Regions from separate parts of the Mesorhizobium sp. M0208 genome, predicted to be linked through region 1. Evidence: predicted binding sites of a transcription regulator. Region 1 holds the regulator's gene; each other region holds the start of a gene.
What was found. Region 1 encodes LexA, which represses DNA repair genes until DNA is damaged. Its sites were predicted from a motif close to TGTTCNNNNTGTGTTCNG; they were not measured.
Positions count from the first base shown of each region.

Region 2: a site for LexA is predicted at 1,696-1,713, ahead of NKJ17_RS04635 (helicase-related protein). Genes of this name have one in related genera too.
Region 3: a site for LexA is predicted at 2,114-2,131, ahead of dnaE (DNA polymerase III subunit alpha). Genes of this name have one in related genera too.

Region 1 covers NZ_JAMYSP010000008.1:138,586-143,157, forward strand. Annotated here, with positions in the region: gene NKJ17_RS11180 (ComEC/Rec2 family competence protein) at 1-1,701, shown strand, start outside; gene lexA (transcriptional repressor LexA) at 1,695-2,429, opposite strand; partial or broken gene kynU (kynureninase) at 2,879-4,125, shown strand; gene NKJ17_RS11195 (hormone-sensitive lipase) at 4,222-4,572, shown strand, end outside.
Region 2 covers NZ_JAMYSP010000003.1:176,726-181,297, forward strand. Annotated here, with positions in the region: gene NKJ17_RS04635 (helicase-related protein) at 1-1,528, opposite strand, end outside; gene NKJ17_RS04640 (TetR/AcrR family transcriptional regulator) at 2,226-2,957, opposite strand; gene NKJ17_RS04645 (FAD-dependent monooxygenase) at 2,944-4,143, shown strand; gene phbB (acetoacetyl-CoA reductase) at 4,209-4,572, opposite strand, start outside.
Region 3 covers NZ_JAMYSP010000041.1:558-5,129, forward strand. Annotated here, with positions in the region: gene NKJ17_RS28335 (acetyl-CoA carboxylase biotin carboxylase subunit) at 1-1,975, shown strand, start outside; gene dnaE (DNA polymerase III subunit alpha) at 2,398-4,572, shown strand, end outside.

The sequences.
Region 1 (4,572 bases):
AGCTATTTCGCCGGTATCGGCGGCAGCGGCTTCTTTCTCGGCAATCCGAAGGTCGTGGCTTCGGGCAGCATGCCGCTTGCCGCGCGGCTTTCTTCCGCGATCGAAGACGCGCGCGAATCCATCGCCGACCATATCCGCAGCCGCATCGGCGGCGCCGAGGGCGAGATTGCTGCTGCGCTGATCGTTGGCGTGCGCGCCGGCATTCCCGAGGAGATCAACGAAGCGATGCGGCGTACAGGCATCTACCACATCATCTCCATCTCGGGGCTGCATATGGCGTTGGTCGCCGGCACCATCATGGCGCTGCTACGCGGCGCCTTTGCGCTGTTTCCCGACTTCTCATCGCGACGGCCGGTCAAGAAATATGCCGCGGCCGCCGCGCTTTTTTCGATTGCGGCCTACCTCGTCTTTTCCGGCATTGTGGTAGCGGCCGAACGCAGCTTCATCATGCTGGCGGTGATGCTTATCGCCGTGCTGTTCGACCGGGCCGCGCTCACCATGCGCAACCTGGCGATCTCGGCCATCGCGGTCATTCTGGTGTCGCCACACGAGGTGGTCGGTCCGAGCTTCCAGATGTCCTTCGCCGCGACGGCGGCCCTTGTCGGCGCCTATGCCGGCTGGTCCGACTACCGCGCCGGCAGGGCCACCACGCCGCCGCCTCGGCGGTCGCCGCTACGCCTCGCCACGCGAAAGGTCCTGCTGGGCATGGGCGGCCTGGCGATGACCTCAATCATTGCAGGGAGCGCCACGGCGCTTTTCGCCATATGGCATTTCCAGCGCGTGGCGCCGCTCAGCCTGTTCGCCAATCTGGCCATCATGCCCGTCGTCTCACTGGTCGTCATGCCCTTCGCCGTCCTCAGCGCGCTGGCGATGCCGTTCGGCGCGGATGGACCTTTCCTCTACGTGATGGGCAAGGGGCTGACGGCGATGATCGCCCTGTCCGCGTGGATCTCCGAGCGCTCGCCGATCGATGCGGTGGGGTTGATTTCGCTGAGATCTGTCCTTTTGGTGACGATCGCCCTCGTCATTGCCAGCATGGCGACGACCTGGTTGCGGCTCGCGGCAATTCCTTTTGCGCTCGCCGGCTTGCTAACAACAACGCAGACGCGCGTACCCGACGTATTGATCTCGGAGGACGCACGGCTGGTCGCGCTGCCGATCGGCAGCGGTGAACTCGCGGTCAACCGGGCACGCCCGAATGAGTTCACCATCGACAACTGGAAACGCGCGCTCACATCAGAGGCTATCGTCGCGCCGGAAACACCTGGAAAGAACGATCCGCAATTCGACATTGCCGATCCGGCCGACCTGCCGCCGGGCATGCCCTTCATTTGCACGGACGGTCTCTGCCTCGCCAGGCATCCATCCGGCGCGATCATTGCGCAAGCCAAGGACCGCGATACCGCACGGCCAGCCTGTGCCTTCGCCAGCTTGATCGTCATCGACGACGCCACCGCCCATAATCCCTGCTACTACGACCGGCTGGTCCTCGTCGTCACCAAACGGCAACTGGCGCGCGCGGGAAGTGCGGCCGTCTATTTCGATCCACAAGCGGCAACACGCGCCGAAATCCGCTTCGCCGTCGAAAAATCATACCGGCCCTGGCACGTGCAGCGGAAATTTTCACGCGCGGCGCGCGGCCTGCCGCCATACCGCAGGGCCGACAATCCAAAAGCCGGCACCAAGGGCGCAACTCAGTAGCGGCGGATCAGCCCAACGAGCTTGCCCTGCACCTTGACCCTGTCTGGTCCGAAGATGCGCGTCTCGTAGGCCGGATTGGCGGCTTCCAGGGCGATCGAGGCGCCCTTGCGGCGGAACCGCTTCAGCGTTGCTTCCTCCTCGTCGACCAGGGCCACCACGATCTCACCGGGGCTCGCCGTATCGGCGTTGCGGATGATCACCGTGTCGCCGTCGAAAATGCCAGCCTCGATCATCGAATCGCCTTTGACCTCGAGCGCATAATGCTCGCCGCCCATGATCATATCCGGCGGCACCGAAATCGAATGCGTCTGGTGCTGGATAGCATCGATCGGCACGCCAGCGGCGATGCGGCCCATTACCGGGATCGAAACGGCGGCGACGACATCGTCGTCATTGCCGGCTGCAGGGACGCGCGACGATGTCGGCTTGCCCTGCCGAGGGGCACCTTGCCCAAGACTGCCCTGGATGACACTCGGCGAGAACTTGCGTGCCGCATTGAGGCCGGGGGCGATCGAGTCAGGCAGGCGTAGCACCTCCAGCGCACGGGCCCGGTTGGGCAAACGGCGAATGAAGCCGCGCTCCTCCAGCGCCGTAATCAGTCGGTGGATTCCGGATTTGGAAGCCAGGTCGAGCGCTTCCTTCATCTCGTCGAAGGAAGGTGGGATACCGCTTTCCTTCAACCTTTCGTGGATGAACATAAGCAGTTCGTGTTGTTTGCGTGTCAGCATAGCGACCCCCAACAGAATCAGAAAACAAACCCAGAACAGACACTATCTGTTCCAGTTGTGTTCCGCAACTGTTTAAAGTTTAATGAATGCGTTAAGGCTCGGGAAACAAACGACGTCCCCTGCCGGCGCACCGTATTTTCGCCGCCGCGAGCCTCATCGCCTTGATTCTGCTTTCGTTTGCGCCCTTCTGGCGTCCCGGAAGGGCGCATTGGCATCGGCCGTCCGTCGGCAAAGGGCACGGAAGTGAACCCCTATCGAATGTGCGGTTTGGTCAATGCACCGTGAACGAAACGAACTCAAAACGCCAACCTCGGGGTTAAGTCCCGGTTTCCACCGCCTGGTCAGGCTGCTTCTCGCCGGTGGAGCCTTGCTGCGCGCAACCAGGTAATGGAAGAACAGTCGATACGTGTCCGGCGTTGCGTTGGATTTTTTGGGGGAGCAGGCAAATCATGACGGGAATTCCCGATCTCGTGGCCGTAAAGGCGATGGATGCCGCGGATCCGCTGCGCGCGATACGCGACCGCTTTGTGTTGCCGCAAGGAGTGATCTATCTCGACGGCAATTCGCTAGGAGCTGCTTCACGTGCCGCCTTCGATGAATTGCGCAAGGCCGCGACCGAAGAATGGTCGCATGATCTCATCCGCGCATGGAACACGGCCCGCTGGTTCAACATGCCGCTTGAACTTGGCGACCAGTTCGGGCGCCTGATCGGTGCCGCGGTCGGCCAGACGGTGGTCTGCGACACGACGTCGGTCAACATCTACAAGCTGCTGCACGCGGCCATGGCCATGCGACCGGAGCGGCAGGCCATCGTCGCCGAGGGCGATAGTTTTCCGACAGACCTCTACATGGCTGAGGGTGTGGTTTCGACGCGAAAAGATGCGCTGCTGCGCCTCTCGGGGGTCGACGCGCCGACCATCGAGGAACTGATCGACGATCGCACCGCCGTGGTGCTGGTCAATCACGTCAACTACAATCGGGCGAACTGCGCGACATGCCGGCTCTGACGCGCAGGGCCCAGGAAGCCGGGGCGATGATCGTCTGGGATCTCTGCCACACCGCTGGCGCGATGCCAGTCGAGCTCGACAAAGCAAACGCCGATTTTGCCGTTGGCTGCACCTATAAATATCTGAATGGCGGCCCGGGCGCGCCTGCCTTCATCTATGCGGCTGAGCGGCATCTTTCCGACATCCAGCAGCCGCTCACCGGCTGGTGGGGCCATGCACGGCCCTTCGCCTTCGAGCCAGGCTATGCGGCCGGCACCGGCATCCGCCGGTTTCTGTGCGGCACCCAGCCGATCCTTTCGATGCGCACGCTGAAGGGCGCGCTCGACATCTGGGACGATGTCGACATGACTGCGGTGCGCAAGAAGAGCATCGCACTGGCCGATCTGTTCATCGAGCTTGTCGAGGCAAAGTGCGGCACTTACGGTCTCACGCTCGAAAGCACGCGCGATGGGGAAAAACGCGGCAGCCAGATTTCATTCATGCATGAGCATGGCTACCAGATCATGCGCGCGCTGATCGAACGTGGTGTGATCGGCGATTTTCGCGCGCCATCGACCATGCGCTTCGGCTTCACCCCGCTCTATGTCGGCTATGCCGATGTCTGGCAGGCCGTCGAAGTGCTTGAGGACATCCTGCGCACCGGTGCGTGGAAGGATGCGCGCTTCGCCATCAAGGCGGCTGTCACTTGAGATTGATGCGAGAGCTGGAATCGTGAGGCTGGCGATGATGCGCCGCGCGATGCTCGCGGCTAGGTTGCAAGGCCATATTGCCAGGGAGGGCGCAGGGTGTTCGAACGTCATATTGCCGATTGGGACAACGCCTATGCCAACGGCGCCAACATAGCCGGCAGCGATCGCTGGCCGGCGGCCTGGGTCGAGCCCGCGCAGGTTTTCCGCGAGGCGCTTTCGACCGAGGGCAGGGCGCGGCTCGACCTGGCCTATGGCGATAACCCACGCAACCGGTTCGATCTTTTCCTGCCGGCCACCAAGCCGAAGGGGGTCGTGGTGTTCGTCCATGGCGGCTACTGGATGGCATTCGACAAGAGTTTCTGGTCACATCTTGCCGCGGGCGCTGTTGATCGCGGCTATGCAGTTGCCATGCCGTCCTACACGCTCTGTCCGCAGATACGCATTGGC
Region 2 (4,572 bases), on a different contig from region 1:
GGCCTTCGACGAGGACGGTTCCGGTTGGGCTGATTTCGGCTTCAGGCATCGTGTTTTCTCTAAGGCGCCGCATGAGGACGGAAGTCCTGCGGTCTACAAAACGTTTCGTCAACCGCTCATGCAGCGCATCCGACAATCTGTCTTCGATTTCGCGCGTCTTTTCCTGCCAGTGTGCCCGATCGGCCAGCCAGCCGGGCCGGTTGGAAACGAAGGTCCATGTGCGGATCTGGGCAATCCTGTGCGACAGCGTGTCGATGTCGCCTTCGGTGGTGTCGGCACGGCGCACCTGCTCGGCCATGTAGTTCTCGTCGACATGGCCATGCCTGGCAAGGTCCATGTAGATGGAGGCGATCAAGTCGGCGTGCTGGGCCGGCGCGATCTTCCTGTAGTCGGGCAGCGCGCAGGCTTCCCACAGCAGCGCCACGCGTCTGGCATCGGTGGTGAGTGCCCGGACGTCCTCGTCGCGCGACAGATGCTCGAGCGCCTGCGCGTCCACGGCCGGCAGCGCGCGCGTCAGGCCTTCGACCGGGGCGTTGGTCTCGATCGAGCGCTTCAGCGCATCGAGGTTGGCGAAATCGAAATGCGCGGTGCGCCACTGCAGCACTTTCACCGGGTCGAAATCATGCGCCTCGATCTTCTTGACCAGTTCCTCATCCAGCGGATCGACCTGGCCGGTGACGCCGAAGGTGCCGTCGCGCAAATGCCGGCCGGCGCGGCCGGCAATCTGGCCGAGTTCGGCTGCCGTCAGGTTGCGGTACTGGTAGCCGTCGAATTTGCGGTTCTGGGCGAAGGCGACGTGGTCGAGGTCGAGGTTGAGGCCCATGCCGATGGCGTCGGTGGCGACGAGGTAGTCGACGTCACCCGACTGGAACAGCGCCACCTGGGCGTTGCGGGTGCGCGGGCTGAGTGCGCCGAGCACGACGGCGGCACCGCCTTGCTGGCGGCGGATCAGCTCGGCAATGGCATAGACCTCGTCGGCCGAGAAGGCGACGATCGCGGTGCGCCGCGGCAGGCGGGTCAGCTTCTTCGAGCCGGCATAAGCAAGATGCGACAGCCGTGGCCGGGTCACCACCGACACGCCCCGCAGCAGGCGCTGCAGGATGCCGTGCATGGTGGCCGCGCCAAGCAGCAGCGTCTCCTGGCGGCCGCGCAGATGCAGGATGCGATCGGTAAAGATGTGGCCGCGTTCGAGATCGCCGGCGAGCTGGACCTCGTCGATGGCAACGAAGGCGGCGTCGGTCTCGCGCGGCATCGCTTCCACGGTGCAGACCGAGTATTTCGCGCCAGCCGGCTGGATCTTTTCCTCGCCGGTGATGAGCGCAACCTTATGGGCGCCGACCTTCTCGCAGACGCGCGCATAGACCTCGCGGGCAAGCAGCCTGAGCGGCAGGCCGATGACGCCGCTTTCATGCGCCACCATGCGTTCGATGGCGAGATGGGTCTTGCCGGTGTTGGTCGGGCCGAGCACGGCCGTCACGTCCCGGCCGGTCAGGATCAGCGGTTCAGTGTGTTTCGGATGGATGTTCATCGGCCTGGAAATAAGGCTCTCCGCCTCGCATTGTCGGGAGCGCGCCCATATTGGCCGCGTATGACAGGCGACACATAGGGATTTCGGGCGCGAAGCGAAAGCGGAATGTGCCGAGGGCAGGCCGATTGGTCGCTTCCAAGCCAGAAAATCTGTTCCCGATTAACAGTTGGAACGAGTCTGGAACGAATCAGCGACGAATCACTGACTCTCGCCGATTCAGGTTTTGTTCACGGCTACATCTGGGTTTTCTGCCGGCGTACCTCACCACATGCTGAATCACGGGAACTGGCCCGATTCATGCAAGCGGCATCCAGGCGAGCACCATGGTTAACCTTTGCCGAATGGTCGTGGGTGGCCAATCTGCTTCGCACAACATTATGAAATTATTGATGTTTCCTAACGCGCTTTAATCGTTTCGAGGGAGTTTTCAGCTCTCGTCGTTAACGTTCCGCTCAAAGCCGGAACGAATCGGCGACGAATCAGAGATAGCCGAAGTTTCTTGGTTTGTTCACCGCAACATGTTGTGTTGTGAACAGCTTCTCCACCGAGAATCCACAGGCTGCGGGACGGATTGTGCACAGGCTGCGCAGCGGCCATTAACCTTTGCGTGCTGGTTCGGCACACACCGGCGTCATGGCCATCGGTCGGCGCACTTGCCGCATGAGGCTCAGACTCGGCCCCACGCTGAACGGCTTGTTCAAGGCACATCCTCGCCGACGGCATAGCGCTGCAATGTAGGGCCGACGGTCTGGATGATTTCTTCGTGAGACAGGGCGACGACCGGTGGTAGGCGCAGCAGGTAACGGCACATCGCCAAACCCAGCAGCTGGCTGGAAATGAGCCCGGCCCGCCGGCCCGCATCGGCGGGATCAGCGACCGCCGCAACCAGTGGCCTCACCTGGTTGGCAAATACATCGCGCAACTTTTCGGCGGCGAATTCGTTCGACGTCGCCGACCGCAGCAGAATTGCCATGCCGGTACCGTTGGCCGGATCTTCCCAGATTTCGAGAAATCGCCTGATCAGTGTCTTGCCGATGGCGGTTCGATCGATCACCCGCAGTGCCGGCAATCTCAGGTCGACGACCGCCGCTCTGGCGAATAGCTCGTCCTTGCTGCGGAAATAGCGGATCACCATGGCCGGATCGATCGAGGCGTGGGCCGCGACGTCGCGGATGGAGGCGCCGTCATAGCCGTGCCTGGCGAACAGCAGCCTCGCGGCTTCGAGGATCTGGGCGCGGGTGCGGTCCGACTTGCTGGTTTTCTTGTGCTGATTCTCGCTCATGAAATCCCTATGCCAACGGTTGTTGACAAATGCAATGGCTTCGACTAGAAAGTCAACATGTGTTGATAAATGGAGAGAGAAAATGTTGCCAGATAAAACGGAAGTCCTGATTATTGGCGCGGGCCCGACCGGCTTGGCGCTGTCCATCGTGCTGCACCAGGCCGGGGTCGACCATGTTCTGATCGACAGGCTTGGGGAGGGCCTTCAGACCTCGCGGGCCGGCGTCATCCACGCTCAGACGCTGGAAGCGCTGGAGCCTCTGGGCGTCACGCAGCGGCTGAGCGAACTTGCCCTGAAGCTGCAGAATTTCGCCATCCGAGATCGCAGCCGGGCACTGCTCAAGCTCGATTTCGGAAAGCTTCCGTCGAGGCATCCCTATCTGATGATGCTGCCTCAGAATCTCACCGAGCAGGTGTTTGCCGAGCGGATTACGGCCCTGGGCGGCGTGATCCACCGCATGGTCGAGGCCAAAGCGGTGCTTCAGGACACTGACGGTGCGCGCGTGACGGTGGTCGAAAACGGCCGCGAGAAGATCATATCGACACGTTACGTCGTTGGCGGCGACGGCATGCACAGCCTGGTGCGCAACTCGGCCAGCATAGAGTTCGACGGCGCGGCCTATGAGGCGTCGTTCGTTCTCGCCGACGTTCGTCTCGACTGGCCGGTTGGGCCAACCGAAGTGTCGCTGTTCTTTGCGCCAGCCGGACTGGTGGTGGTGGCGCCGCTCCCAGACGGATCGTACCGCGTCGTCGCGACAATGGACGATGCACCGGAAAAACCCGCAGTCGCAGACATACAGGTGCTGCTCGACAGCCGTGGGCCGACCAAAGAAAGAACCCGCGTGCTCGACCTGTCGTGGAGCTCGCGGTTTCGCGTGCATCACCGCCTGGTCCGGTCATACCGCAAGGGCCGGTTGTTCCTGATGGGCGATGCCGCGCACGTGCACAGTCCGGCGGGAGGGCAAGGCATGAATACCGGCATCGTCGACGCGGTCGTGCTTGGCCAATTGCTTGGCGACGTGGTGAACGGCGTGCGCCCCGAAGCGGAGCTCGAACTCTATGAAACGCTGCGACGCCCGGCAGCCCAAGAGGTGCTTGACCTGGCTGGCATGATGACCGGCATGGCGCTTGCCCGCAGTCCGGTGAAGCGGTTCGTTCGCAACCTCGTGCTGTCGGTGCTGAACCTCACACCATTCCTGAAGCGCCGCATCGCATTGAAGCTGTCGGGCCTCAGTCGGGCGCCGCTTGCCCGTCTGCCGGCACCCGCGTGCGAGGCAGGTTCAATTACCCGAACCCAGCCTGAAGCCAGCCCAGCGCTGAAGCTTGCCGCGTGACAGCCCGGTTATCTGCCCGTATCTGCCGTCGGGCCGGTACGGGGGCATCCGCGACATCCCAAGCCTCAGCTAATGTACTGGCCGCCATTGGCTGAAATGGTCGAGCCGGTGATGAAACCGGCGTCGTCAGATGCGAGGAAGACGACGCAGCGCGCGATCTCCTCCGGCTCGCCGAGACGGCCGACCGGGATGTGCGGGATGACACGCTCGTTGAGCACCTTCTCGTCCATCGCCTTGACCATCTCGGTGGCGATATAGCCGGGGCAGATGACGTTGACGGTGATGCCGGCGCGCGCGCCTTCCTGGGCCAGTGCCTTGGTGAAGCCGATGTCGCCGGCCTTCGAAGCCGAATAATTGACCTGGCCGACCTGGCCTTTCTGGCCGTTGATCGAGGAGATGGTGATGATGCGGCCGAACTTGCGGTCGCGC
Region 3 (4,572 bases), on a different contig from region 1:
CGCCTGCCGCGTGATCAAGACGGCGCGCAAGATGGGCATCGTCACCGTCGCGGTCTATTCCGATGCCGACCGCGACGCCGTGCATGTCGAAATGGCCGACGAGGCGGTGCATATCGGGCCTTCGCCGGCCGCGCAAAGTTATCTGGTCCCGGAAAAGATCATCGCCGCCTGCAAGGCCACAGGAGCAGAGGCCGTGCATCCCGGCTACGGTTTCCTGTCCGAGCGGGCATCCTTCTGCGAAGCGTTGGAGCAGGAAGGCATCGTCTTTATTGGCCCGAAGCCCAAGGCCATCAAGGCGATGGGCGACAAGATCGAATCGAAGAAGTTCGCCAATACGGCCAAGGTGTCGACGGTGCCCGGCTGGCTCGGCGTCGTCGAGAACGCCGCCCATGCCGAAAGAATAGCCGGCGAAATCAGCTATCCCGTGATGATCAAGGCTTCGGCCGGCGGCGGTGGCAAGGGCATGCGCATCGCCTGGAGCAAGGCAGAGGTGCGCGACGGCTTCGACCGGGCGCGGTCGGAGGCCAAAAGCTCGTTCGGCGATGACCGCGTCTTCATCGAAAAGTTCATCGTCGATCCGCGCCATATCGAAATCCAGGTGCTCGCCGACGCGCATGGCAACACGCTCTATCTCGGCGAGCGCGAATGCTCGATTCAGCGCCGCAACCAGAAGGTCGTGGAGGAGGCGCCGTCGCCGTTCCTCGACGCCAAGACCCGCAAAGCCATGGGCGAGCAGTCGGTGGCGCTGGCCAAGGCCGTCGACTACCAGAGCGCCGGCACGGTCGAGTTCATCGTCGACAGCGACAAGAACTTCTATTTTCTGGAAATGAACACGCGGCTGCAGGTCGAGCATCCGGTGACGGAGCTCATCACCGGCATCGACCTGGTCGAGCAGATGATCCGCGTGGCGGCAGGCGAAAAGCTCGCCATCAAGCAGAGCGACGTCAAGCTGAACGGCTGGGCGGTGGAAAGCCGCCTCTATGCCGAAGATCCGTATCGCAACTTTCTGCCGTCGATCGGCAGGCTGACGAAATACCGGCCGCCGAAAGAGGGAAAATTCGGCGAAATCGTCATCCGCAACGATACCGGCGTTACCGAGGGCTCGGAAATCTCGATGTTCTACGACCCGATGGTCGCCAAGTTGTGCACCTGGGCGCCGACGCGGCTGGCGGCGATTGATGCGATGTCGGAAGCGCTGGACAGTTTCGTCGTCGACGGCATCGAGCACAACATACCGTTCCTGGCGGCGCTGATGCAGCATCCGCGCTGGCGGGAAGGGCGGCTATCGACGGCGTTCATCGCCGAGGAGTATCCCGACGGCTTCGCGCCCATTGTGCCGAACAGCGAAGAAAACGCGGTGCTGGCCGCGATCGCAACCGCGGTCGAACTGCTGCGCCGCGACCGGCTCGACCGGCTGGGCGGGCGGCTGGCGCCGCATTCGGGCGCCTTGAAACGCGACTGGGTGGTGAAGATCGGCCGGGATTATCTTTCGGTTGCCATCGTCGAAGGGATGATTTCCATTCCGATGGAGCTCGACCTCACAATCGACGGTGGCAAGGCACTGACCGTGGCATCCGACTGGCGGCCGGGCGATCTCATCTGGCGCGGCACGGTCGGCGGCCGCAAGGTCGCGGCGCAGGTCAGGCCGGTGCTGAACGGGTTCCGCATCGCCTGGAAAGGCATCTCGGTGACAGCCCGCGCCATGCTGCCGCGCACTGCCGAGCTCGAAAGGCTGATGCCGGAAAAAGTGGCGCCGGATACCTCGAAGATGCTGCTTTGCCCGATGCCCGGCCTCGTCGTGTCGATCGCCGTTGCCGAGGGGCAGGAGGTCAAGGCCGGCGAGACGCTTGCCGTGGTCGAAGCGATGAAGATGGAGAACGTGCTGCGCGCCGAGCGCGACCTCATCGTCTCGAAGCTCAACGCCAAGCCCGGCGACAGCCTTGCCGTCGATGCGGTGATCATGGAATTCGCGTGAGGCTGTAATCTGCTTGAGGTTGGTGGGACAAAGGGGAGCGAAGGAACGCGATCCTGCAATTGGTTGAGCACGCTCGCTTGAGGAGGGACAAGGCGAGGGGCGTGCGGAATTCGCTTTTTTTGCCCTCACAACGTATTTTGTTCTTGCTTTGTGCCGGCAGCTATGCTACTAATTTGGATATGGTGCTAAATGGCCCCAACGACCCGCCCGCTGTGGCGGGTTTTGTGTTTCCGGCCTGAGGTTGGCGGGACTGCGCCCCTCTCTGTCCTGCCGGACATCTCCCCCACGAGGGGGGAGATCGGCAGCTTCGGCGGTTGCTCTAAACGTCCAAAGCTCCAATCGCTTCTGCTGGACTCATGTTATCTGCTGCCGGACAATACATCTTGATCGACTGAGTCCCTGTGAGGCGGCGCGAAAAAACCATGGCGGATGAGAGACTTCCACGCGATCCCTTGCTGCGCGAGGCCTATGCAAAGGCATCGCGGGCAGAGGCGGAGGCGCGTCGGTTCATTCATCTGCGCGTGCATTCGGCCTATTCGCTACTCGAAGGTGCCTTGCAGCTCGGCAAGATCGTCGGCCATGCGGTGCAGGACGAATGCCCGGCAATCGCCGTCACCGACACCAACAACCTGTTCGGTGCGCTGGAATTCGCGCAAAAGGCAGTGAAGGACGGCATACAGCCGATCATCGGCTGCCAGATCGACCTCGCCTTTTCCGGTGAGGCGAACGACAGCCAGCGCGACCGCAGGCGGCAGGGGCCGGAGATGCGGCCGGTGGTCCTGATCGCCGCCACCGAGGCCGGCTACGGCAATCTGGTCAGGCTGGTCAGCCGCGTCTACCTTGAGACACCGCCCGGCGAGGCGGTGCATCTGACGAGCGAGATGCTGCAGAGAAATTCCGACGGTCTGATCTGCCTTACCGGCGGGCCGCGCGGTCCGATCGGCAATGCCTTGAAAGAGGACCGCCGTGAACTCGCCGAGACCCGGCTGCTGGCGCTCAAGGGTCTGTTCGGCGACCGGCTCTATGTCGAACTGGAACGGGTCTCCGGCTACGACCGCGCGATCGAGCAGTCGTCGGTCGATCTCGCCTACCGCCACGATCTGCCGCTGGTTGCCACCAACGAAGCGTTTTTCTTCTCTCGTGAAGACTATGAGGCGCATGACGCCCTGATCGCCATCGCCGAAGGTTCCGTGGTTGCGGCCGATAATCGCCGCCGCCTGTCGCCCGACAATTTCCTGAGAAGCCAGGCCGACATGGCGAGGCTGTTCGCCGACCTGCCGGAAGCGATCGACAACACCGTCGAGATCGCACTGCGCTGCTCCTACTATCCGCAGACACGAAACCCGATCCTGCCGCGCTTTGCCGGCCGCGATGTCGCCGATGCCGATGCGGCGGTCAAGGCGGAGGCGCAGGAGCTTGCCAGGCAGGCGCATGAAGGGCTGGCGGCGCGGCTGGCGGCGCACGGGCCGACGCCCGGCTATACAGTCGAGCAATATCGCGAGAGGCTGGATTTCGAGCTCGGGGTCATCGAGAAGATGAAATATCCCGGCTATTTCCTGATCGTTGCCGACTTCATCAAATGGGCCAAGGCGCAAGGCATTCCGGTCGGCCCGGGCCGCGGATCAGGCGCCGGCTCGCTGGTCGCGTATTCGACGACCATCACCGACATCGATCCGCTGCGTTTTTCGCTGCTGTTCGAGCGCTTCCTCAATCCCGATCGCGTGTCGATGCCCGACTTCGACATCGACTTCTGCCAGGACCGGCGCGAGGAGGTCATCCGCTACGTCCAGCAGAAATACGGCCGCGACCAGGTCGGCCAGATCATCACCTTCGGTACCCTGCAGGCGCGCGCCGTGCTGCGCGACGTCGGCCGCGTGCTGCAGATGCCTTACGGACAGGTCGACAAGCTGAGCAAGATGGTGCCGTCGAACCCGGCCAATCCGGTCAAGCTCGCCGACGCCATCGCCAACGAGCCGCGCTTTGCCGAGGAGGCCGAGCGCGAGCCGATCGTACAGACGCTGCTCGACACGGCGCAGAAGCTGGAAGGTCTGTACCGTCACGCCTCGACTCATGCCGCCGGCATCGTCATCGGCGACCGGCCGCTGTCAGAACTGGTGCCGATGTACCGCGATCCGCGCTCGGACATGCCGGTCACCCAGTTCAACATGAAGTATGTCGAGCAGGCCGGGCTGGTGAAGTTCGACTTCCTTGGCCTGAAGACGCTGACCGTGCTGGACAGGGCGGTCAAGCTGATCCGCCGCCGCGGCATCGAGATCGATCTCGCCCACATTCCGCTCGACGACCCGGAAACCTACGCCATGCTGTCGCGCGGCGAAGTGGTCGGCGTGTTCCAGGTGGAAAGTGCCGGCATGCGCAAGGCGCTGATCGGCATGCGGCCCGACTGTATCGAGGACATCATCGCGCTGGTTGCGCTCTACCGGCCGGGACCGATGGAGAACATCCCGACCTACAACGCCAGAAAGCACGGCGAGGAGGAGATGGCGTCGATCCACCCGAAGATCGACCATCTCGTCAAGGAGACGCAAGGCGTCATCGTCTACCAGGAACAAGTGATGCAGATTGCGCAGGAGCTCTCC